Regions from separate parts of the Erwinia persicina genome, predicted to be linked through region 2. Evidence: predicted binding sites of a transcription regulator. Region 2 holds the regulator's gene; each other region holds the start of a gene.

Region 1 (3,280 bases), 220 kb from region 2:
GCGGATGGCTTTGGCGTGCTGCCGCCGGTTTCGCGCCTGACCCGTGAACAGATGCAGTACCACTTCCTGTCCGGATTTACCTCTAAACTCGCCGGCACTGAACGCGGCATCACCCAGCCGACACCGACCTTTTCTGCCTGCTACGGGGCCGCCTTTTTAATGCTGCCACCGACCCGTTATGCCAGCGTACTGGCAGAAAAAATGGCGGAAACACAGGCAGAAGCCTGGCTGGTCAACACCGGATGGAATGGTAAAGGGGAGCGCCTGTCGCTGAAGGATACCCGCAATATTATCAACGCTATCCTTAACGGGACGATTGCGCAGAATGATACCCGGCTGCCGATCTTTGAGCTGATGATCCCGGCTCAGGTTCCGGGGGTGGCGGATGCCCTGCTTGACCCGCGCAATGGCTGGGAAAGCGCAGAACAGTGGCAGCAGGCGGCCGAAAAATTAGCCCGCTTATTTATCGACAACTTTGCCCAGTACACCCGCACAGAAGACGGCGCGCGTATCGCTCAGGCCGGGCCAACCCTCTGATCCTCCCTCAGGCGGAATAAGGCCTTACCGGCCTTATTCCGTTTATCCTGCTGAAGGCTGTCCGGCTCCGTTACACAAAGCGCACATCCGCCGTGTTGACCAGACGGACAAACGGCCCCGCCAGCGTTGCATTATGATGGGCAATTATCTGCGCGGCGGTGAGCACGCCACTGTCCGGGGTGCTGTGGGCATCGCTCACCAGCACCACGTCAAACCCCAGATCTGCCGCCGCCCGACAGGTGGTGTCAACGCAGTATTCTGTTTTCATTCCGGCGATCACCAGCCGCTTCACGTCAGACGCCTGCAGCCATGCCAGCAGCGGCGTGCCGGCAAAACAGCTGGGCCGCGCTTTGTTAAAACAGCGGTCCGTCTGCGCCCGCGGCAGTTCCGCAGCCAGCTGCCACGCCATGCTGTCAGCGGCGATCGGCGATCCCGCCGGACCGGTGTGTTGGGCAAAAAAGACCGGCACCTGCTGCGAACGGGCCGCGACGATCAGATGGGAAACGTTCGCCAGTAAACCGGCTTTATCGTGAGGCTCCTGCGGGCCGTGCAGTAAGCCTGCCTGCATATCAATCACTAATAACGCGGAGGCGTCAGACATGTTATTTCTCCTTTAACAATCCTGATTAACACCAGTCACGACGGAGAAATAAACGACCCCGTCGGAAACCGGCGGGTGGGGGAAGGTGTGCTAACTACTCAGACACGCAAACTCGCCACACGCCGCCATAAGCGGTGGTGGTGGTTGGGGTGGTAAGGCACAGCTGAGTCGGTTGCATAGAGGACAGATTCGCGCAGACGCGACGGTTATGCAATAGCTTTCTCATGGGATAATCGAAACGGGTGATAACCATCGGTCAATCCCTGACCGACGCATTATCGAGGGTTTTCGGTGCAGCCAGGCTTAAAGAACAGCCCCGGGCGGTACGTGTTTAAAGGTGTCGACATAAACCCGGAACACGTATTTGAAGAATTTTTTCATGATGGCCTGTATGCCGCTTTATTGAATATTGCTAGAAAATTATACATGCAGCCCATTTTTCAGGCAATATTTTATGAGCCAGATCACATAATCGCCCTCAGTATGCCGATAAAAAGATAAACCAGAGCTAAACGGCCTCGCCGCCCGGCAGGCATACCCCCTCTGCCGGAGGCGCAATTTTTTCCAATATTTCAGGGAAAAGCCTGAACATAATGGGCCTCTCTTCCCTCATCAGTCGGACGCAAATGCCCTTTTCAAATGGTTTTCTTCTCAGTCTTTCCCTGTGTCTGGATATCGGCATCGCCAATATTGCGATGATCACCCTGGCCATGCAGCGCGGTTACTTTCACGGCTTCTGGCTGGGGATCGGCACCTGCGTGGGCGATCTGATCTATGCGATCCTCGCGATGGCAGGCATGGCGGTGCTGTTGCAGTTCACTGCGGTGCGCTGGGTGCTGTGGATCGGGGGATCGCTCATCCTGCTGTGGTTTGCATGGAAAATGGTGCAGAACGCCCTGCGCCCGACGGCAGATCTCAGTGCCGGAGACATCGGCCAGGCACTCAGTATTCGTCAGAATTTCTTCCGGGGTATTTTCCTCGCCATGTCATCGCCCACGGCGATCCTGTGGTTTGCCGCGGTCGGTGGTGCTCTGATTTCGCGGATGAGCAGCAGCGGCACAGCGGCGTCAGGATGGTTCCTCAGCGGATTTTTCCTGGCGGGCGTGACCTGGACGGCGGTGCTGTGTGCGATGGGGAGTGTTGGCGGACGCATGCTCGGGGCGAAGATGCTGCGCTGGTCATATATCGCGTCGGCGGTGATTTTCTGCTATTTCGCCGGTTACGTCATCCTCTCCGGCTACCGTGAATTTATCGGCTGAGCCTGCGCAGATAGTGATGGGGGGTGATCCCCATCATTTTGCGAAAGCTGTTAATAAAGTGGCTCTGGTCGTAAAAGCCCAACCGGTGCGCCACATCCAGGGCGCTGTGGTGGTCACGCAGCAGATTACGCGCCGCAAGCAGGCGCAGCTGCATATGATATTGCAGCGGGGCAATGCCCGTCTGCTGACGAAACTGCCGCACGAAATGATATTTGCTCAGTCCGGCAGCGGCAGACAGTTCGTCCAGCGTCAGCTTTACCGTCAGATTGTCGCGCATGCACTCCAGCGCCCGTCCCACGGGAAGGGGGGCAGGTTCTTGCTTTCTGCCGCGACGGTGTTGCAATAACTGGCTGGTCAGCCACAGCAGGCTTTGCTCCTGTTCTTCATCGCCTGACTGCACGTAGCCGCAGATGGCGGCAAACAGCGTGGGATCGCGCAGTACCCCTTCATACAGGATCGGCGGAGATCGATCGTCAGGATCGGCAAACACCTGACGCGGCAGATGAATGCTGTAAAACTCCACCGGATCGGCACCAAACTGCGAAGACTGCAGCGTTTCAGGATTGTAAATAGTGATATCGCCTGCGTGAACGAACAGAGTTTGCCGGTGCAGGCTGAGGGTTTCAATGCCGCTGAGGTTGGCACTGATGACATATTCTTCGTGGGTGTGCAGCGGGAACGCCGCATGGCTGGCAGTGAGGTGCGAACATTCAATCTGATTGTGGCTGTTCCAGTCGACTATCGATAACGCCATATCCACCCCGCCCCTGACAGGCCGGAGAGTGCATTCACCGGCCCAGATGTTCCACTAAAATACTACAGCCAATACCAATGAGCACTACACCGCCGAAAATTTCTGCCCATTTTCCCATCACCGGGCCCA
Region 2 (3,280 bases):
CTTCGGCATGGCTTTTTTCCACCAGCTTTTGCACTTCTTCCGGCTGATGCAGGCTGACCGCAATATGTTCCTGCAGATCAAGCGCCACCTGGAATGCACGTGTCAGACGCTGGTAGTGGCTGTCCCGATTGGCGGACAACATATGCATCTGCTGATAGCAGGTGTTAATCAGATCGACGGCTTTCTGCTGGCGCGCCAGCAGTGGGGGCAGGGCAGTCTGTGGATCGGTAAGTCGGGTCAGCAGAGTGTATTTAGCTTCACAGTAGTCAGCCAGTTCGCGATACAGCAGGCTGAGGGTTTCACGCATCGGCTGCTCTTTCCACAGCCAGAACCAGAACCAGTTAAATGCCCCGTACCAGACGGTCCCCAAAATATATAACAGCGGCGGTTGCCACAACGGCATCCGCCCCGCCAGGCTGAGCGTGAAGATGGCGGCTATTAACGAAGCCGGCAGCAGGCGGCCATGAAGGGGGCTAATCTCACCCGTGACGCCCAGCACTAAGGCCATGATCAGCAGAATAACCGGCAACGGCACGCCCTCTAACCCGGCGTACTGGATCAGGAAGCTGCTGGAGGCGAACAGACACCCGCCGACGATGAGGCGTTTAAAGAAGCGTTTGTGGGGGGTATCCAGACCGGCGTTATTACAGCAGGCGGGCACTAAGGAGAAAAGCAGTCCGTTTTGCAGGTTGCCCAGCATCCAGCCGATCGCCACGGGTAAACACAGCACCAGCGTTTGTCTGAGCGCATAGTTAACTTCCGGGTGATAGATAATTCTCCGCCACATGAGCCACACCAAATAAAAACGGCGCGACAGGGCGTCGCGCCGTGGGTTCAGAGCCGGTTAACGTGTGCCGTATACAACGATGGTTTTACCATGTGCCGAGATCAGGTTCTGATCTTCCAGCATTTTCAGAATACGGCCTACGGTTTCACGGGAGCAGCCGACAATCTGGCCGATCTCCTGACGGGTGATTTTAATTTGCATGCCGTCCGGGTGCGTCATGGCATCGGGCTGTTTGGCCAGATTCAGTAACGTCTGGGCAATGCGTCCGGTGACATCCAGGAAAGCTAAATTACCCACTTTCTCTGACGTAACCTGCAGTCGACTCGCCATCTGTGAAGAGAGACGCATCAGAATGTCAGGATTCACCTGAATCAGCTGACGGAATTTTTTGTAAGAGATTTCAGCCACTTCACAGGCTGTTTTCGCACGTACCCATGCACTGCGTTCCTGACCTTCTTCAAAGAGGCCCAGTTCGCCAATAAAGTCGCCCTGGTTGAGGTAAGAGAGGATCATCTCTTTGCCTTCTTCATCCTTGATTAACACCGCTACAGAACCTTTAACGATGTAATAGAGGGTTTCCGCCTTTTCACCCTGATGTATCAGCGTGCTTTTGGATGGATATTTGTGAATATGGCAATGTGACAGGAACCATTCGAGTGTAGGGTCTGTTTGCGGTTTGCCGAGAACCATTCGCTGTTATCCTCTGTTTGTAATCGTGCCTAAATATACCCTCTATTCTGCGGGGGAGAAGTGCGTTACCGCTAACCTGCCGCGCGAAATATTTTAGGATATCAGGGGATGAGTCCCTGTCAGGCGTTGAAATATTCAAGCGTTCCCATAGGAATTATACGGGCCTCTGTTAAGAGCATGGCTCGTGCTGTCGTCCCGTTTTACTGTGCATTGTCTTGCCAGTAAATAATTGCAGCTTTGTTTGTAGCACAGCTTTACAAGGCTGTCTTCTGTTGTCTCGCTTCAGCATAGTTGGAAAAAGGCAGCGTTGCCGTTTTTATTGACACAGCGTACTCTGCGGTAACTGAATGAAATCGAGGATTTTGTTATGCAGGCACGTGTTAAATGGGTTGAAGGGCTGACATTTTTGGGAGAATCCTCATCGGGTCATCAGGTGTTGATGGACGGTAACTCCGGGGATAAAGCACCCAGCCCGATGGAGATGGTGCTGATGGCCGCCGGAGGCTGTAGCGCCATTGATGTGGTTTCTATTTTACAAAAAGGCCGTCATGACGTGGCTGATTGCGAAGTGAAGCTCACGTCGGAGCGCCGTGAAGATGCTCCGCGAATCTTCACGCACATTAATCTGCATTTTATTGTCAGCGGCAAAGCGCTGGGTGATAAAGCCGTCTCACGCGCCGTCGACCTTTCCGCAGAGAAATACTGTTCGGTGGCCATTATGTTGGGGCAGGGTGTCAAAATGAGTCACAGCTACGAGGTCATTGACCTCGCCTGACAGCATGTGACTGATGTCTGCGCGAGGGGCGTACAGTTCCCTCGCGTCACTCTTTTCCTCCCGCCATCTTCGCCAGCGGCACATCATGCTGAGCACGTCATCACGCGCATTTCACGCCACAGTCTGGTGAGGTGAGCGCAGTATATTTCATCCTGTTTACTGTCCTTCACGCTGATTTACCGGCGCAGTGACCGAAGGTCTGAATACTCCGGCCTGTCGTTCTATCGTTTCAACTAATCACGGAGTGATGATGAATACCAAGACGTTAATTCAGGATGTCACCGCAAAAGTGTTGCATTGGCGGCGTCATATCCACGCCCACCCGGAACTCTCTTTTCATGAACAGGGCACGGCCGACTATGTCGCTGCTGAACTGGAAAAGTTTGGTCCTCTGGCTATCAGCCGGCCCACCCCCAACAGTGTGCTGGCTGAACTTTCAGGCCCACACAGCGGGGAATGCATTGCTCTGCGGGCCGATATGGATGCCCTGCCCATTGAAGAGCTGAATCAGGAGCCGTTTACCTCGCGTCATCGCGGCGTGATGCATGCCTGCGGGCACGATGCGCATACGGCGATGCTGATGGGGGCTGCCTGGGTGTTATGCCAGCAGCAGGCGCAGATGGCAGGGAAGGTGCGATTCATCTTTCAGCATGCGGAAGAAGTGCCACCGGGGGGGGCCAGTGAGCTGGTAAAGCTCGGCGTGCTGGACGGAGTATCACAGATTTATGGTTTACACGTGTTTCCCACCCTGCCAACGGGGACGGTGGCGGTGAAAGAGGGCGTCTTCAGTGCCGCCTGTGACAATTTTGACCTGGTGTTACAGGGAAAGGGGGCGCATGCGGCGATGCCGCAGCAGAGTACGGACCCGCTGGTGTTGGGCGCGAGTGTGGTCGGGGCGTTGCAGCAAATCGTATCACGCCGGCTGGACGCGAACGATGGCGCGGTACTGACGGTGGCCAGCTTCCAGTGCGGGGACAGTTACAACGTTATCCCTGACAAAGCCCATCTGCGCGGTACGTTACGCACGC
Region 3 (3,280 bases), 2.2 Mb from region 2:
TGAAGCACCAGAGCATCCTTATTTCGTGGTCCCTCTTCCGTTTGCTGGCTGCTTTTCGCGACCGGCTTGTAGCCTACGGCGTGTTTACTGTTTGTCGCCAGCTTTTGTAATAACGCACGCGATACCACCGTTTTTCCTACTTCAGTATCGGTTCCAGTGACAAATAAACGTTTCAACATGGTATGACTCCGACAGGCACAGCCTGGCCTCATTGATAATTTTCATACTCGGTAAATGAGCGAAAATTGTAGGGGAGTGCCGCAGGTCGGAGATTGCGTTAGCGCAATGTTTAGTGGATTTATCAGCCTTGTAGCAATTTGATTAATAATGACCCGTTATAGAGCGCATCTTTCACCAGTGCCGCCCCCGGCATGGTGCCAAGGTTAATAAAGGCGGTGGGCTCCACACTGACCTGTTTGCTGTAACTGGGTAAGGACTGTTGGCGAATACAGGTCGCAATGGCCGGATAAAGGATAGTTTGCGCGCGGTTAAGCGGCGACCCGATGAGAATTTTTTGCGGATGGAACAGGTTAACCATCACCGCCACAATACGGCCTACGCTATTACCTACGCCGGAAATGACATCGCAGGCCAGTTGATCCCCTGCCAGCGCGGCATCACAGAGCGCATCGATGGTAAGCGGCTGATTATGCAGCGTGGAACTCATGGACGCCTGCATCCGCTGTGTGACCAGTTCCAGCATACTGTCTGTGCTGGCTACCGTTTCCAGGCATCCGTGATTACCGCAGTAGCAGCGCTTGCCCCACGGATCGACCTGGGTATGGCCGATCTCCACCAGCGTGCTGCTGCCACCGTGCAACAGACGTCCACCGGTGATCACCCCGGCCCCTACGTTATGGTCAATCACCACCTGGAGAACATCACGGGCATCCTGCGAGGCACCAAACAGCGATTCGGCCATCGTCCAGGCACAGATATCATGCTGTATGTAGACCGGCAGACCGGTATGGCTGGCCAGCGAGGGCCCGAGAGGCATATCGTCAACATCATAATAAGGCATGCGGTGTACGATCCCGGTCTGGCTGTTCATAATGCCAGGCAGCGTGATAGCAATCGCAGTCAGGCGTTCCAGTTTATGCTGATGATGGATAAAGAACTGGTCGATCTGCCGGATGATACGGGTCAGCAGCGGAAGGGCATCTTCTGCAGGCAGGGAAAACTGCTGCTCTACCACCATTTTACTGCTGAGGTCACGCAGGGCGAGTGTGATGTCACCAGCGCCAATACGTACGGAGAGAAAATGCCAGGCCTGTGTGTCGAGCAACAGTCCGACGGCCGGGCGTCCACGGCTTCCTGGCTCCTGGAACTCCGTCTCCTGAACCAGGTGAGCTTCCAGCATCTCACGCACGATTTTTGTGATACTGGCCGGGGCCAGCTGCGCTTTTTTTGACAGCTCAATACGCGAGATGGGGCCAAACCGATCAATCAGTCTGTACACCGCTCCGGCATTAGTCTGTTTAATCTGGTCAATATGGCCAGGCTGACTGTCCGCAATCACACCCTACTCCCGCTTAATACCGTCAAAAAAGGCCTTTGTCACTCTTCTCAACCGGCCGACAGTCGTCAGAGGATGACGATGAGGGCCGCCCGAGCGGCGCTTATTTTCGCGCTTCAAAATAAAGCATCCGGCTCATGGTGAAACACTTATCAGATGGCGTCAAATATTTGATTCGATATGTGATTTGCCGCACATAAACCCTGTCTGGCTGCTCATGTTTTCCGCTATTTTTGTTGTGGGAACGGCAATAAGAGTTTCATCATCGACGCGACCACCGCCGGCATCTCCCGCTGCCGGGACCACACCAGCCACACTTCAGATTGCGCATCCTGTTCGGTCAGCGGTATCCACACCACGTCACTCAGGCGCACGCGGCGAAATGAAGCGGGAAGAATTGAGACCCCCAGTCCGGTTGAAACCAGTCCAATAATGGTCATCGCTTCGCCCACTTCCTGAGCGATATCGGGCTGGATCTGGTAACGCCCCAGCAGGGCCAGAATTTCGCCATACAGCGCCGTCCCCACCTGCGGGTCAAAGAACACAAAGGGCTCCTGCGCCAGCTCGCTCAGTGCGATACCCGGCCTGTCGGCCAGACGGTGGGCGCGATGAACCAGCGCGTACATCGGCTCGCGCAACAGCAGCTGATGATCGAGGTTTTCCGGCAACAGCGTGTTGCGCATGACGCCCAGGTCAAGACGTCCTTCGCTGAGCGGGGCCAGTTGCTGGCGGGTGTTGATCTCCTGCATCTGGATATGTACTGCCGGGAAGCGCTGGCGAAAGGTGAATAACGCATCGGAGACCACGGTGATAAACGGGGCCGAGGAGGTGAAGCCAATACGCAGCTCCCCTTCATCTCCGCGATGCAGCCGGGAGGCTTTATCCGCAGCCTGTTCGACCTGCTGCAGGATATGACGGGCATCCTGCAGAAACTGCTGTCCGGCGGCCGTCAGTTGCACGCTGCGGTTGGTTCGGGCCAGCAGGCGAGCGCCGGTTTCCTTTTCCAGATTCTGAATTTGCTGACTGAGTGGGGGCTGAGAAATATTCAGCCGCTGGGCAGCCCGGCCGAAATGCAGTTCTTCCGCCACGGCGACAAAATAGCGCAGATGGCGCAGCTCTATATTCATAGGTTTAACATATCATTCGAGATTATTAATATATTAGACATCATAATCTCAGTTTCTTACCCTTTACAACGTCATCCCCCATGAACTTGCTAAGGAACCGTTGTGAACCGCTCATTGCCTGCCGTCAGACCGCCCGCTTCCGCTGACCGGGCCACTCCCGCCCTCCCCGGCCAGCCAGCCGCCGATAAGAATCTCATGATCAAACGCGGAACCCCTCAGTTTATGCGCGTCACGCTGGCGCTGTTCTCCGCCGGTCTGGCGACCTTCGCCCTGCTCTACTGCGTACAGCCAATCCTTCCCGTGCTGTCGCAGGAGTTTGGCGTCTCACCGGCGGCCAGCAGCATTTCCCTGTCGGTTTCAACGGGGATGCTGGCACTGGGTCTGCTGATCACCGGCCCGTTATCCGATGCGGTCGGACGTAAGTCGGTTATGGTCACCGCACTGATGCTGGCAGCGATTTTCACCCTGCTTTCTGCCACCATGACCAGCTGGCACGGCATTCTGCTGATACGTGCACTGATTGGACTCTCCTTAAGCGGCGTGGCCGCTGTGGGCATGACCTACCTGAGCGAAGAGATCCACCCGAGCGTGGTGGCGTTCTCCATGGGTCTGTACATCAGCGGGAACTCGATTGGCG

Evidence for each region. The regulator CRP, encoded in region 2, controls carbon source genes, mostly activating them, when cyclic AMP is high. The targets are predictions, from matches to a motif close to ATGTGANNNNNNTCACAT.
Region 1: azuC (stress response protein AzuC) is a predicted target of CRP. The motif match lies at 1,591-1,608, and genes of this name have one in related genera.
Region 3: mlc (sugar metabolism global transcriptional regulator Mlc) is a predicted target of CRP. The motif match lies at 1,697-1,714, and genes of this name have one in related genera.

Annotation. Positions count from the first base shown of each region.
Region 1 covers NZ_CP082141.1:140,088-143,367, reverse strand. Annotated here, with positions in the region: gene pckA (phosphoenolpyruvate carboxykinase (ATP)) at 1-537, shown strand, start outside; gene K6L24_RS00585 (cysteine hydrolase family protein) at 608-1,138, opposite strand; gene azuC (stress response protein AzuC) at 1,442-1,519, opposite strand; gene K6L24_RS00575 (LysE family translocator) at 1,765-2,397, shown strand; gene K6L24_RS00570 (helix-turn-helix transcriptional regulator) at 2,387-3,151, opposite strand; gene mntP (manganese efflux pump MntP) at 3,186-3,280, opposite strand, start outside.
Region 2 covers NZ_CP082141.1:360,225-363,504, forward strand. Annotated here, with positions in the region: gene K6L24_RS01540 (YccS/YhfK family putative transporter) at 1-787, opposite strand, end outside; gene crp (cAMP-activated global transcriptional regulator CRP) at 845-1,477, opposite strand; gene K6L24_RS01550 (OsmC family protein) at 1,845-2,252, shown strand; gene K6L24_RS01555 (amidohydrolase) at 2,500-3,280, shown strand, end outside.
Region 3 covers NZ_CP082141.1:2,561,424-2,564,703, forward strand. Annotated here, with positions in the region: gene bioD (dethiobiotin synthase) at 1-179, opposite strand, end outside; gene mlc (sugar metabolism global transcriptional regulator Mlc) at 302-1,519, opposite strand; gene K6L24_RS11590 (LysR family transcriptional regulator) at 1,744-2,643, opposite strand; gene K6L24_RS11595 (MFS transporter) at 2,746-3,280, shown strand, end outside.